One region of the Paenibacillus macerans genome, then DNA from elsewhere that is predicted to be linked to it. Evidence: riboswitches for the same ligand, from Rfam matches in the RefSeq annotation. Region 1 holds a riboswitch; each other region holds the start of a gene.
The links. A riboswitch is a leader RNA that binds a small molecule or an ion and turns the genes downstream of it on or off. The one in region 1 is predicted to bind cyclic di-GMP.
Positions count from the first base shown of each region.

Region 2: another riboswitch for cyclic di-GMP. It lies ahead of DYE26_RS31745 (chemotaxis protein CheA); the one in region 1 lies ahead of DYE26_RS33165 (hypothetical protein).
Region 3: another riboswitch for cyclic di-GMP. It lies ahead of DYE26_RS18230 (polysaccharide deacetylase family protein); the one in region 1 lies ahead of DYE26_RS33165 (hypothetical protein).

Region 1 covers NZ_UGSI01000001.1:3,584,925-3,589,815, reverse strand. Annotated here, with positions in the region: gene DYE26_RS16180 (sugar phosphate nucleotidyltransferase) at 1-646, shown strand, start outside; gene DYE26_RS16175 (PAS domain-containing sensor histidine kinase) at 680-1,747, shown strand; gene DYE26_RS33165 (hypothetical protein) at 1,755-2,123, opposite strand; cyclic di-GMP riboswitch class I at 2,137-2,217, opposite strand; gene DYE26_RS16170 (ABC transporter permease) at 2,435-3,211, shown strand; gene DYE26_RS16165 (ABC transporter permease) at 3,415-4,206, shown strand; gene DYE26_RS16160 (ABC transporter ATP-binding protein) at 4,353-4,891, shown strand, end outside.
Region 2 covers NZ_UGSI01000002.1:1,892,752-1,897,642, forward strand. Annotated here, with positions in the region: gene DYE26_RS31740 (WIAG-tail domain) at 1-2,366, shown strand, start outside; cyclic di-GMP riboswitch class I at 2,908-2,996, shown strand; gene DYE26_RS31745 (chemotaxis protein CheA) at 3,147-4,891, shown strand, end outside.
Region 3 covers NZ_UGSI01000001.1:4,041,847-4,046,737, forward strand. Annotated here, with positions in the region: gene DYE26_RS18220 (glycosyltransferase family 2 protein) at 1-46, opposite strand, end outside; gene DYE26_RS18225 (nucleotide sugar dehydrogenase) at 74-1,396, opposite strand; gene DYE26_RS18230 (polysaccharide deacetylase family protein) at 1,457-2,953, opposite strand; cyclic di-GMP riboswitch class I at 3,026-3,141, opposite strand; gene DYE26_RS18235 (NCS2 family permease) at 3,656-4,891, opposite strand, start outside.

The DNA.
Region 1 (4,891 bases):
TCCTTATCAAGGCCGCTGGAAGGATATCGGCACATGGAATTCGCTTTCGGAAGAAATGGAGCAGCAGGTCAGCGGGAGCGGTTATGTCTGTCCGGATTCATCCGGCTCCCGGATTGTCAATGAGCTGGATATCCCCGTGGGCGTATGGAGAGTGCCCAACATTGTCGTGGCCGCGGGACCGGACGGTATTCTGGTCACCGACCGGGAAGCGTCGGCCGGCATTAAAGATATGGTGGCTCAAGTCGAAATCACCCCCCGTTTTAAAGAAACCGGGTGGGGCCGGAAGACGGTGTTGACCGCAAGACGCGCGGGCGAAACGGAATCGTTGACCAACCGGGCCGTGATTTCCGCAGGCCGTTTTATCGGTTATCATGAACATGGGCGGCGCAAAGAAATCTGGATCGTGATTGCCGGCGCGGGCGAAGCGTGCATTGACGGCCAAACGTTTCCCGTAGAGGCGGGAAGCGTTGTTGTCGTTGAGCCCGGCATGAAACATGCGCTGTTGGCGTACAGCGATCTGGAGTTGATCGAACTGCAAATCGGCCGAAAAATCGAAGACAGCGACATGATCCGTTATGCCGATCCTTGGATGGCGAAGGAGGGAAAGGGGGAAGAGCAAAACCATGAGGTGCCGGCCAGGCGGTAAAACCGGACAAGCGGTTGGCGAATGAGAGAAAACATGGCTGAGGAACAACAGGACATCGATACGTACTACTTGGAATCATTTCAGGAAGGTATCCTTAAATGCGACACTAGGGGGACGATCGTGTTTATGAACCGCAGGCTCAAAGATTTGTTCGGCTTGGAAGAGATGACGGGGCAGGATATTACGGCTTTTACCAAAGCTATGGATGCGAACATTCAGCAGGAGGACCATAAGCTGACCAAGACCATACAAGCGTTTCGAAAAGGAGAGGTGAACGGAAATCAGGGGAAGTTCCCATATGCCCAAGGACCTAGGCGTTTGTTCTCGTTTTATGTAAGCCCGGTATTGGATACCGCGCAAACGGCGTGTTACGGGTATTTATTGGTATTTCGGGAATGCGGCGAAGAAGAGGCGGCCGATCCGCAGAGACGCGAAATGATCAGCGTGGTCTCCCACGAATTAAGGACACCTCTGACGACGCTGCTGGGCTATGTGGAAATGTTGATGCAGTACGATATTTCCGCGGAGAACAGGCGGCGTTACATGGAAATCATTTTTGCGGAAGGAAACCGGTTGTCCCATCTGCTTGAGGATGTTTTGGACAGTGAGCGGCTGGAATCGGGAGGGTATAACTATCATAAAACTTATGTACCGCTGATTGAACTCATTCACGAAGTGACCGAACGGTGGAATTTGAAATCATCGCATCTTATCGAGGTGGATTCCGAGGTTGAAGACGCTTTCATCTACGCGGACCGGTTTAGAATGTCTCAAGTTTTTGACAATTTAATCAGCAATGCGATTAAATATTCTCCCGGCAAACCATTAGTACTCATCCGAATCGCGGAAGAAGCAGACTATTATATCATCGAGGTTACGGATTACGGAATAGGAATTCCCGCGGAGATGCATGCGCGGCTGTTCGATAAATTTTATCGAGCCGGCAATTCGGGTTCCCGTCAAATTAAGGGCAGCGGCGTGGGCCTTTATATCGTCAAAAAAATTGCAACAGACCACGGGGGGACGATTACGTTAACCTCGGAAGTAGGGCAAGGAAGTACATTCTGCTTGCGTATGCCAAAACCCGTTCATTTGGATTAAGCGTTTCCTATTTTATAGCACAAAAACCCAAAACGGCGCTTGACCAAACGATCATGAGAAACTCCTGCGAAAAGCGCAAAACATAAGGGCAAAAAATGCCGCTATTCCGGCGATATCCGTCAATTTGAGAGAAATAGAGACGATTTATGCCGCTATTGTCTTCAGTCGCAAGGAAACGCCCGCGTTCTGGGCCCTTCACAAGCGAATAAGGAACAAAGATGCCGCTAATGGGGATGAACATGCCCGGCTCCGGATAATAAGCACATAAATTACCGCTATTTTGAAGACCGGCGTTTGGTGCGCTCCAGCAGCCGACTGTCGAATACCTGTTTTCTAGGTTGAGCCTACTTAAATTAATATACATATAAAAAAACAAAAAAAGCCTTCTGTTCGGTAGCTGGCTGCCATCCTTGCGGGAAGGCCCTTTAGCTTTGCGTCGCTGCCTTTCGACAGGTTTGCCGTTTATCGTAGCCGCTTTTTTCACAAAAAACATCGTATCACGATTCCATAAAACATGCAATCCATTTCCTGGTAATCCGGGTGCGCAAAATTTCTCTTGCCACTCTTGGAATATTAAGGTATGATAATACCCTTCTTGCAAAATCGCCTTGACTGAAGTGGACGGGTCTGCCCGTCTATGAGGGGGGACCCCCCCTCTAAATAAGCTTATCGGAGGTGTTTAACCGGATGCTTTATTTCACGCTGGCTTCCAAAGCCTATGCCCGCAATTTGCAGTACCGCGGAGCCCATATGGTGCACAACCTCGCGAGCGCGATGTTCGGATTTATGTATGCGTGCATCTGGATCGGGTTGGGGAAGGACCACCCGCTGGGAGAGTACGGAACGCAGGGAATGGTGAATTATATCGCCTTCACCCAGGCGTGTCTCTGGATCACCAGCTTCATCACGAACGGGCTCGGCATCCCCCAATCCGTCAGGACCGGGCAAATCGCGCTTGATCTGATGCGTCCCGTCCATCTGTTCAGCCATACGATGGCCAGGGAATGGGGACAGATCGCCTACCAGTTCATTTTCAAATCCATCCCGATTTATCTCCTGTATTTCTTCATTTTTTCATTGCAAATTCCAAATCAATGGACCGCCGTGTTGTACACCGTGTTAGGGTTGCTCGGGGCCTCCTATCTGTCGATCTGCATCAATTATTTGATCGGCGTAAGCGCCTTGTGGACGATGGAATCGTCCTGGCTCTATTGGGCCAATAGCGCGCTGATCAATTTGCTTGCCGGATTTTTCATCCCGTTGGAATGGCTGCCCGGACCGCTGGAAAACCTCGCCTGGCTATCGCCTTACCCTTACCTGCTCTATGTTCCCACAACGATTTATCTTGGAAACGGAAGCGGCTCCGCCTTATGGGGAACGCTGCTTTGGTGCGTCCTGATGACTGCTTGCTGCTTGCTGGCAACCCGGCTGCTGCGGCGGAAAGTGGAGGTGCAGGGCGGATGAACGAGAGGAAGGGGCCTGGCGCTGAGAACGGGCAAAAGCCTGGGAGAGGGCGGAAGCCAAAGAACGGGCGGAAGTCTAAGAGCGGGCAGAAGCCTATGAGCGGCATAGACGGCACGCACGAAATGTACGATGACATTAGCGGCAGCGGCGGACGATTTTCGAAGGTCACTGCCGGCCCGGCCCGGTCCGCTGGCGCGAAGCCGATGTCTTGGCTGAACCTGTACCGGCTGCTGATCCGTACGAGCATAAAAAGCCGGATGCAGTACAAATTCAATTTTGTGCTGGGTACGGTGCTGGCCGCGTTGATCCAGATTTCCGAATTTCTGATGATCGCGATCGTTCTGGACAAGTTCGGCGTAATACAGGGCTGGTCGGTTTACGAGATCGGGTATTTGTTTGCGGTGATGACGTTGTCCAGGACGCTGTACCGCACGTTTGCCGAGGAGGTGCACCATCTGGAAAAATACCTGGTCGGCGGAGAGCTCGACCAGCTATTGACGCGGCCGATGCCGGTGCTGCTCGCTTTAATGCCGCAGAACTTCCGGCTGATGCCCGGCGAACTGCTGCAGGGCGGTTTCATCCTGTGCTGGTCGCTCGGCGCGATGACGCATAGCGGACAAGTCGGCTGGATTGCAGTACCGTTTACGCTATTCATTATCGTTACCGGCGCGGTCATTTTGTTTTCTATCGGACTTGCTACGGCTACGCTCGGTTTCTGGACGACCCGCATCAGCGAACTGCAAAACTTCACCGAGGATGCCGCTCAAACGGCGGCGCGATACCCGCTCACCCTGTATCCGAAGTGGATGTCCTCGCTATTTTTGTTCGTGATCCCGGTCGGCTTTGTGAATTATGTACCTTCGCTCTATATTTTACGGGGCGAATGGGGGCCGTGGATCCTTGCGGCGACGGCGGGGGCGGCGGCGGTATGCTTAGCCGCAAGCCTGCGGTTCTGGCTGTTCGGCATCACGAAATATCAAAGCACAGGAAGCTAAGCGCACAGGGAGAGTAAGAACGGAAGGCCGTAAGTACAAGGAAGCTAGTGCGTACGAGTAAGTGAAGGCATGCTGTGTATAAGTCAGTGAAGGCATGCTGCGTAAGGGTAAGCGAAGGCATACAGGACGAAAAGGAGGAGCGGCTTATGATCGAAGCCAGCCATTTATATAAGGAGTTCAAAACACCCGTCGTGCGGGAGGGAAAGCTGTCCGGCCTGCGTACGCTGTTTTCGCGGGAATACCGGCTGAAAGAGGCGGTCCGGGGCATCAGCTTCAACATCGAGCGCGGGGAGTTTGTCGGTTATATCGGTCCCAACGGCGCAGGTAAGTCGACGACGATCAAGATGCTCACCGGCATTTTGCATCCGACCTCAGGCACGGTTATGATCGGCGGCCTCAATCCCCATCGCGACCGGCGGCGGGCCGTTCGCAGGTTGGGTGTCGTGTTCGGACAACGCAGCCAGCTGTGGTGGGATTTGCCCGTGAAGGATTCCTACGACATCCTAGCGGAAATGTACGGCGTAAGCCCGGCGGAAAAACGGGAGCGCCTGGACCGGTTTGCCGAGCTGCTGGACCTGCACGAATTTTGGATGACGCCGGTGCGCAAGCTGTCGCTGGGCCAGCGGATGCGGGCGGACATTGCGGCCGCCATGCTGCACGATCCGGATTTGCTGTTCCTCGACGA
Region 2 (4,891 bases), on a different contig from region 1:
GCCACCTCGCGCCCGAAGCGATCGAGAGTGAGCACCTGTCGGCCGAACTGCTGCGAAGCGGGCTGCTGCCGGCAGACGGGATCGATGGAAAGGATATTCATCCGTTATCGATATCCCGAGTGCATCTGCAGTCCGGAGCCGTGGACGGCGACGTACTGGCGGAAGAGTCCGTCGGCGGCGAGCATCTGCGGCGGGGCGCGGTGCAAAGCGGACATCTCGCCGCCGAGGCCGTACAAAGCGATCATTTGGCCTCCGGGGCCGTACGTGCGCAGCATCTGGCGGAGGCCAGCGTAGAGGGGCGGCATATCGGCAAAGCGGCGGTCGCATCGGGGCATCTCGCACCCGAAGTGGTCGAAGGCTTTCACCTGTCGGCCGAACTGCTGCGAAGCGGGCTGCTGCCGGCAGACGGGATCGGTGGGGAGGATATTCATCCCTTGTCGATAAGCCGGGCACATCTGCAGTCCAGAGCCGTGGATGCCGACGTGCTGGCCGCGGAGTCGGTCGGTGCCGAGCATCTTCAGCGGAGCGCGGTGCAAAGCAGGAATCTCGCCGCGGAGTCGGTGCAGAGCGCCCATTTGGCTCCCGAGATCGTAAGATCGCTGCATCTGGCGAAGGAGAGCATAGAGGGACGGCACATCGAGGATGCAGCGATCGCATCCCGCCACATTGCGCCCGAAGCGATCGAGAGTGCGCACCTGTCGGCCGAATTGCAGCGAAGCGGGCTGCTGCCGGCAGAAGGGATCGACGGGGAGGATATTCATCCCATGTCGATAGGCCGGGCACAGCTTAAGTCCGGAGCCGTGGACGGCGAGGTGCTGGCCGCGGAGTCGGTCGGCAGCGGGCATTTGCAGCGGAAGGCGGTGCAAAGCGGACATCTCGCCGCAGAGTCGGTGCAGGGCGCTCATCTGGCTCCTGAAGCCGTAGGGCCGCAGCATTTGGCCGAGGCTAGCATAGAGGGGCGGCATATTGGGGAAGCGGCGATCGCATCGCGCCACATTGCGCGCGAAGCGATCGGGAGTACGCACCTGTCGGCCGAACTGCAGCGAAGCGGGCTGCTGCCGGCAGAAGGGATCGACGGGGAGGACATTCATCCGACGTCGATAGGCCGGGTACAGCTTAAGCCCGGAGCCGTGGACGGCGAGGTGCTGGCCGAGGGAGCGGTTGGCGGCGAGCATCTGCGGCGGGGCGCGGTGCAAAGCGAACACCTCGCCGCGGAGTCGGTGCAGGGCGCTCATCTGGCCGCTGAAGCCGTAGGGCCGCAGCATCTGGCACAGGGGAGCGTAGAGGGATGGCATATTGGCGAAGCGGCGATCGCATCGCGTCACATAGCCGCAGAGTCGGTGCAGGGCGCTCATTTGGCCCCTGAGTCTGTACGGGCGTTGCATCTGGCGAAGGAGAGCGTGGAAGGCCGGCATATCGAGGAAGCGGCGATCGCATCCCGCCACATCGGCCCCGAGTCGATCGATGTCTGGCATCTGTCGGCCGAACTGCTGCGAAACGGGCTGCTGCCGGAAGAAGGGATCGACGGGGAGGATATTCATCCGCTGTCGATAGGCCGGGTTCATCTGCAGGCTGAAGCCGTAGACGGCGAGGTGCTGGCCGCGGAGTCGGTCGGCGGCGAGCATCTGCAGCGGGGAGCAGTGCAAAGCGGGCATCTCGCCGCAGAGTCGGTGCAGAGCGCTCATTTGGCTCCTGAGTCCGTGCGGGCACTGCATCTGGCGAAGGAGAGTGTGGAAGGCCGACATATCGAGGAGGCGGCGATCGCATCCCGCCACATCGGTCCCGAGTCGATCGATGTCTGGCATCTGTCGGCCGAACTGCAGCGAAACGGGCTGCTGCCGGAAAAAGGGATCGGCGGCGAGGACATTCAGCCATTGTCGATAGATCGGGTACACCTTCAGGCCGGTGTTGTGGATGCCGACATTCTGGCCGAGGAGTCGGTCGGCGGCGAGCATCTGCAGCAGGGAGCGGTGCAAAGCGGGCATATTGCAAACGCGGCGGTCGGCAGCGCACAGCTTGCCGATGAAGCGATTGCCTCGCGCCACCTGAAAACCGGCGCGGTCGGCGCGGAGCACCTTGCCTTTACTCCGGTCCAGACGCTGCTGGATCAGCCGGCCAAACAGCTGTTTGGAATGTCGGCGTTTTTGTTGCAGCGCGATGAGGCCGAAACGCAAGTGAAGATTGAATTTGAAGAGCCGTTTGCTAATCCTAACTTTGTTATCGTTGCAATGACGAACCATTCGGCTTTTTACGCCACGCTAAGCGAACAAACTCAAGAATCGGCCGTCATTACGATTTCCAGGCTGAAGGAAAGCCATGTCCACTACGGCTTCGTCATGTGGATTGCCATCGGAAACGCGCATTAGAGTGTAGGGCCGATAAGATCGTAGCAAGGCCGCCGAGTTTATTCGGCGGCTTGTTGCCGTGCTTGCCGGGCGGGGAATTATTCCCGTCTGTGCCATATTCGTAGTGGGACTGACGGCATGGGCTGCGTATAGCAGCGATGGGCCGTATCCATTGGAAGTATCCAATAAACTTCGCTCAAACCGCCCATTTTGCACCTTGCCGAGTCTCATCTATTTGGATAGTATCCAATCAAGCGTCCAAATTTACGATTGAATTTCCATTTTAATTGGATATATCCAATGAGGTTTCGCCGGGGCTGTTTGTGGCTTCGCTGATCCGCCCTGAATCCGCCCTGAAGCTGACCTGAAGCTGTCACTGAAGTTCCTTAACACTGCCCCGAACTGCGTCGGATTACCTAAGGCCTGGCCGTGATTCCGGCTCGAAAAACGGCTGCATATTCCGCCGGTCAATCGGGCTTTCTCACGGCTCAGATCGACCGTTTTTTAGTATTTACACAATCTGCTCTGGCGTGTTAGTATGAAACCAACTAAAAAATAGCAAAGACTAGAAGGGCAAACTTGCCGAAAGACAAGGACGCAAAGCCACGGGCCTAAAGTACCAGCAACAGCTACGGCAGCCGGGTTTCTATAGTTGGATAGGCGTCCTCTCTTTCTTCGGGTTCTCTTTCTTCGGGTTCTCTTTCTTCGCTAGAAGGTTCATGAAGAAGGAGTTTTTTTATGTCTGAAATTTGTCGAATAAACATCAATAATGTCGAATTATGTAAAACGGGGAGATAGTTTATGGCAGAACGAGAGAATAGCGATCCGTTATTAGAGGTCTATCTTCACGAGAATTCGCAACTGCTCGAGCAGTTGGAACAGATCATCCTGGAATGCGAAGAGCTTAACGCTTTTCCGTCCGCCGCCATCCACGACATTTTCCGTATTATGCACACGATCAAAGGCTCCTCCACGATGATGAATTTCGATAACATCGCGGCTTTGTCGCACATCATGGAAGATCTGTTTGCGTTTATCCGCGAACATCAGCCCCGCTTGGCCGATTGCACGGCGTTGTCCGAGCTGGTGCTGCAGGGCGGCGATTTCATTAAGCTTGAGCTGTATAAGATCAGGCAGGGCGATTCTCCCGACGGGGACGCATCTTCGCTGAAAAGCAGCATTACCGGATATTTGGAAGAACTAAAAGCCGCACAGCATGCCGGGCCGGCAGTTTCCCCTCTTCAAGGCCCCGAAACCGGCAAACGTCAGGATGGTGAGGTCTCCCCCTCCGACGCTCATTTAAAAGCCGTTCTTTATTTTGATGACGATTACAACATGGAGAATGTTCGGGCATATCAAGTCGTTCACAGCCTGCAGGAAATGACCGAGCATTTCGCCTACTGGCCCGAGGACATTGCCGAAAATCCCGAAACAGCCTCGCTCATAAGAGAGCAGGGCTTCCAAATTCTGTTCCGGAACGGCGAATCCGCGGACACGGTAGCTGCTTACCTGTCGCAGGCGCCATCCTTAAAGCATTTGGAAATGATCAATTTGCCGGAACAAAGCCGGGCAGAGCCTGAGGCAGAGACGGCCGCCGCGGCAGAGACGCTTCAGCCGATACCCGAAGCGGAAGCGCGAACAGGAGAGTCTACGGCGGCACATTCTGCAGCGCACGCAGCAGCACTTTCTACGGACGCCGCACCTGCCTCCCCTTCCGAGCCGGGCGCCGCCGAACCCTCCCAGGTGCCGGGAGCGGCTGCCCGCACTTCGCAGCCGCCGGAGGCCAAAACGCAGGATATTGCCAGAGCTAATGCCTCGCAGCATTCCAGTTTCATCAGCGTGAATTTGGCCAAGCTCGACGAGTTGATGGACCTGGTCGGCGAGCTCGTCATCGCCGAATCGATGGTCACGCAAAACCCGGAATTAGCCGGACTGGAGCTTGAACAGTTTCAGAAGGCCGCCCGGCATCTGCGGAAGATCACCGGCGAAATCCAAGACAAGGTGATGTCGATCCGCATGGTGCCGCTGGTTAATACGTTCCAAAAAATGAACCGCATCGTACGGGATATGTGCAGAAAACAGGATAAATCAGTCCGCTTGGAACTGCTTGGCGAGGATACGGAAGTGGACAAAAACATCATCGAGCACATCTCCGATCCGATCATGCACCTTGTACGGAACGCGATCGACCACGGCATCGAAACGCCGGAGGAACGCCTGGCAGCGGGCAAGGAAGAATCCGCGACGTTGACCCTTGAAGCGAAAAACGTCGGCAACGAGGTGTTCATTATCGTGCGCGACGACGGCAGGGGGCTGAACAAAGCGAAAATTTTACAGCGCGCCCGCGAGCGGCAAATGCTGTTCAAGGACGAATCGGAGATGAGCGACCGCGAGATTTACAACTTGATTTTTCTCCCCGGCTTCTCCACGAAAGAGGTCATTACCGAGTATAGCGGGCGCGGGGTCGGCATGGATGTCGTGATGCGCAATATCGAAAGCGTTGGCGGGAATGTGTCGGTGGACAGCGCGGCAGGCGAAGGAACGAC
Region 3 (4,891 bases), 460 kb from region 1:
CTTCAACCGGCTTTTGTTGTGCTTTGTTCTTTTTCCTCAAGTTCATTGCCCCTTAACCTTTAAGATGGGCCCTTTACAGGCTCCAGTAATGATAACCCGAAGCTTCGAATTCGGATTTATCGAACACGGCTTTAATATCGAAAAACACCTTGCTCTTGTCCGCCCCGAACAACCGGTCGTAATCCTCACGAGCCATGTTTAGAAATTCCCTGTGAGGGACGGCCAGCACCACCACGTTCAAATCACGCAAATCGGGCAGCTGCGCCAGCTCCAATCCATGCTCTTCATACACGAGCCGCGGGTCCACCAGCGGATCGCAGACAAGCGGCTGGATATCATATTCCTTCAGCTCTGCGATAATATCCGTGACCTTCGTGTTGCGAAAATCGGGGCAATCCTCCTTGTAGGCCAGGCCGAGGATACCGACTTTCACATCCGACAAATCTTTCCGCAGGCGCATCAGCAGCTTTACGATGCTGCGGGCGACATATTTGCCCATCCCGTCGTTGATGCGCCGCCCCGCGGAAATGATTTTCGAATGGTACCCCGCATCTTCCGCTTTATAAGTTAAATAGTAAGGATCGATGCCAATGCAATGGCCGCCGACCAGCCCTGGGGTGAATTTGAGAAAATTCCATTTGGTTCCCGCCGCGGCCAGCACCGCTTTCGTGTCGATTCCCATCCGGTGAAACAGCATGGATAGTTCGTTCATAAAAGCGATATTGATGTCGCGTTGGGCGTTTTCGATCACCTTGGCCGCCTCGGCCACACGGATACTTTCGGCCCGGTAAACCCCCGCCTCGATCACCAGCTCGTAAACCTGCGCCACAAGACCAAGCGTCTGCTCATCCATGCCGGAAACGATTTTCACGATGTTCTCGAGCCGGTGAACCTGATCGCCCGGATTGATTCGTTCGGGGGAATAGCCGACTTTAAAGTCGACCCCGCATGTAAGCCCCGACTCCGCCTCCAGGATCGGAACGCACACTTCCTCGGTGACGCCGGGATAAACCGTCGACTCGTAGACAACGACCGAACCGGGGCGCAAATGTTTCCCGACCATCGCGCTGGCGTTCTTGACATAAGTAAGGTCGGGCACTTTATCGTTTTGAACCGGCGTAGGCACGGCCAGGATGTAAAAGGAAGCCTCCCCCAGCCTCGCCTCATCCGAGGTAAAGTCAATCGAGCTCGCCTTGATCGCCGCGTCCCCGACATCGCCGGTCGGATCTTTCCCCGCAAGGTAATCGGCGATTTTCCGGGGACTCACGTCAAACCCGATGACGTCAGCCTTGCGGGCAAACGCGACCGCTAGCGGCAAACCTACGTACCCTAGTCCGACGACAGCCAGTTTGGCCGTCCGCTTTACAATGTTCTCATATAGTTGATTCAAATCCATAAGTTCAACCCCATTCATTTCCCGATGAGTATCCAAAGATGCCGAGCAAGCGTTCGTTCCTTATTTCATCCCGTACAGCTCGTCCAGAAGCACAAAGGAATAACCCCGCTGCTTCAACTGGTCGATTACCTTCGGCAAGGCTTCCAGCGTATGGAGGCCGTCAAGCATATGCAGCAAAATAACGCTGCCGTTAGTCGTCTGCTTCAGCACCCCGTTTAAAATGTACTGAGCGTCATGGTCGGAATTCCAATCCAGGGTGGTCACATCGTACAAAGCGAGCGTCTTATACCCCGTGGCCGCGATCACCTTGGCCGTCTCCTTGTTGATCTCCCCGGTCGGAGGCCTGAACAGCATCGCCGGCTGCTGCTGAATCGCTTCGGTGATGATGCGGTGCGCCTTGACCACTTCTTCCTGCAGCTCGTCGGGCGGGATTTGCGTAATCACGGGATGGCTGTAGGTATGATTCGCCACAAGGTGACCCTCTTCGACGATAGCTCTGGCCAGGTTCGGATTGTTCTCTACGCCGTTGGCCCGCAGAAAAAAGGTCGCTTTGACGTCATGATCCTCTAGGATCTTCAACAGACGGGTGACGGTCAAATCGCTGCCCCAATCGTCAAAGGTCAGGGCGACGACCTTCTTGCCGTGCGGGTTCCATTTGGCGATATCGCTGGCGTTATAGATCAGATTATAGTCCGCCTGCTCGTAATCGGGATTGATCCGGGCGGCATCGTATCCCGGGATTTGCTCCAGCGGCTTCCGCTCGCCGCCGTCACGCACCAGCTTTGCGAGCGGCACCAACTTATAGCCTACTTCTTTCGCCGCATCCGCAATATAGGAAATGGAGGAAACCACCTCGGGATTCACGTCCGTATTTAGCGCGATAATGCCGCCGCGGCTAATGTACCTCCGTATGTAATCGCCGATTTCCTTGGCGCTTTGCATGTCGCTGTCCTTCGGATTGATGTTGTAGGAAACGACGGCTTTTAGTCCGGTTTGCGCCGCCACCAGGCGAACGTCTTCGCTCATACGGGCCCCCCGGGTCCGGACGAACTGCGGCTGCTTGCCTGTCGCGTCGGCAATCAAGCCGTTGGTACGGTTGATTTCTTTATAGATTTCTTCATAGCTTAAGGTCGTCAAGTCGGCGCGCGTCAACGTATTGTTCTCCACCTCGTGGCCGCGGCTGGTTAGTTCCTTGACCAAATCCGGCTCTTCGGCCGCCCGCATGCCCGGGACAAAAAACGTCGCTTTGATATGATGCTTGTCCAGTTCATCCAATAAACGCTCGATCGTCTCGCGATCGCCCAAACCGTCGAACGTTAGGGAAAGCTCCTTTTTGGCCGTATAGACAAAAGACAATGTTTTGCTCGGTTCCCCCGTATAACGGGCAATCGGCTGCTGCTGCAATGAAGCGGTCTGCGCCCCGGACATGGGGGAGGCCCCATTCCCGTTGTCCGCCTGCGGACTGGCCCCGCTGCAGCCGGCCGCCCAAAACGCAAGCAGAGCTGTGGCTAATCCGATTCGAATCGACCGGGCGCCGTTTCCTGCCATCGAAATCATTAGTTCACCTTCTTTTGTAAAAGTAATTTTTTTCCAATCAAAATCTTCAAAATAAAAAGACCGCCATACTTACATGGCGGCCGGACAATCATAGCGCAGCTTGCACCGCAATTCCCACCACGGCTTGCGCACGCTTTAGACTCCAAACTTTGCGTCCTATCCTTTCGAATAGTTTGCCTTTGGTTTAGAATTTTAATTATTTAAATTTATTATAATCGACTCCGGCTGGAAATCAATCCATAGTTTATGAAAAAAAGCGGATTCACAAAAAAATATTCAGGAGTGGGGGCCCATTTCTTTCCATGTCAAATAGCCTAGAAATGGAGCTTAAAGAAGCGCGCCGATAAGCCTGCGGTGCTCTTTTGTATTGCTCCGGGATAATCCAGCAGAAAAATAAGGGCAAAAAATGTTGCTATTCCGGCGATATCCGTTCATTTGGGAGAAATAGAGGTAATTTATGTCGTTATTTTCCCCCGTCGCAAAGAAATGCCCATGTTCTGGACCATTCATAGGAAAATAAGTACATAAAATGCCGCTAATGGAGACGAACACGTTGGGGCTCGGATAATAAGTACATAAAGTGTCGTTATTTTGAAGGGTAGGCGGTTTATCGTTCCAGTCGGCGGCGGTTAGAACTAAAACAAGGGCGCCTGCTCCTAACGGAGAGGGACACCCTTGTTGGTCGATCCGGTTTTCATTAAATTATTCGGTGCCAAGGAAAATATAGCGGGCCAATACGAGCACGGCCAGCACCCACATCAGCCAATGAATTTTGACTTTGTTTTTGGTGAACAGGTTGTTGAAGCCCCCCAGAATGACGTAAGAGACCAAACCGGCGGCGATCCCGTTGGCGATGCTTCCGGTGAAAGGCATCAATACGATCGTCAAGAACGCCGGGAAGGCATGCAGGAAGTCATCCCATTCGATCGATTTGACCTGGCCGATCATCAGCACGCCGACGATAATCAGCGCCGGAGCCGTTGCCGCGCTCGGCACAACACCGGCCAGCGGCGCGATGAACAGCGCCAGGAGGAACAAGATCCCCGTCGTTACCGAAGTGAGCCCGGTGCGTCCGCCTTCGGCCACACCAGCGGTGCTCTCTACATAGGAAGTGATCGTGCTGGTGCCAAGAAATGCGCCCGCGCTGACGCCAACCGCATCCACCAGCATCGCCTTGCCGATTTTTTTCTCGCCTTCTTCTTTGTTTTTCATCAAGCCGGCGCGGGTAGCCGTACCGACCAAAGTGCCGAACGTATCAAACAATTCAACGAACGTGAATACAAAAACAATTTCAAACAGACCCAGATGCAAAGCCGCACCCAGATCGAGCTTGCCCACCGCAAGATTGTCAAAAGCGGGCAGCCAGCTGGCGCCGGAAAGTCCGGAAACGTTAGTAACGCCCATCGGAATACCGATAATGGTGGTGGCGATAATCCCGATCAACAGCGCTCCTTTAACCCGCAGCGACATCAAAATGGCAATCAGGATCAAGCCGATCAACGTTAATTGAACATCGGGGCTATGGACGAAATCGCCCAGCGTGAAGTTGATGCTGCTGCCGGGAACCGTGGCGGACGTATCCGTTACCCCCGACAGATTAGCGCCGATCAGGTTGCTCATCTTCAAACCAAGGCTGGCCACAAACAGGCCGATGCCGACCGTGATGGCCGCTTTAATGCTCTGCGGCACGGCAACCAGCAGCAGCTGGCGAACCTTCGTCACCGTCAGAATCAGAAAAATGATACCGGAAATAAATACCGCGCCGAGCGCCGCCTGCCAAGTAATAGCTCCACCCGAACTAAGCACCACGGTCATGAAGTAAGCGTTCAGCCCCATGCCCGGTGCCAGCGCGATCGGAATGTTGACGAACAATCCCATAAGAATCGTGATCAGCCCGGCGCCAATCGTGGTGGCGAAAAATACCCCTTCCACCGGAAT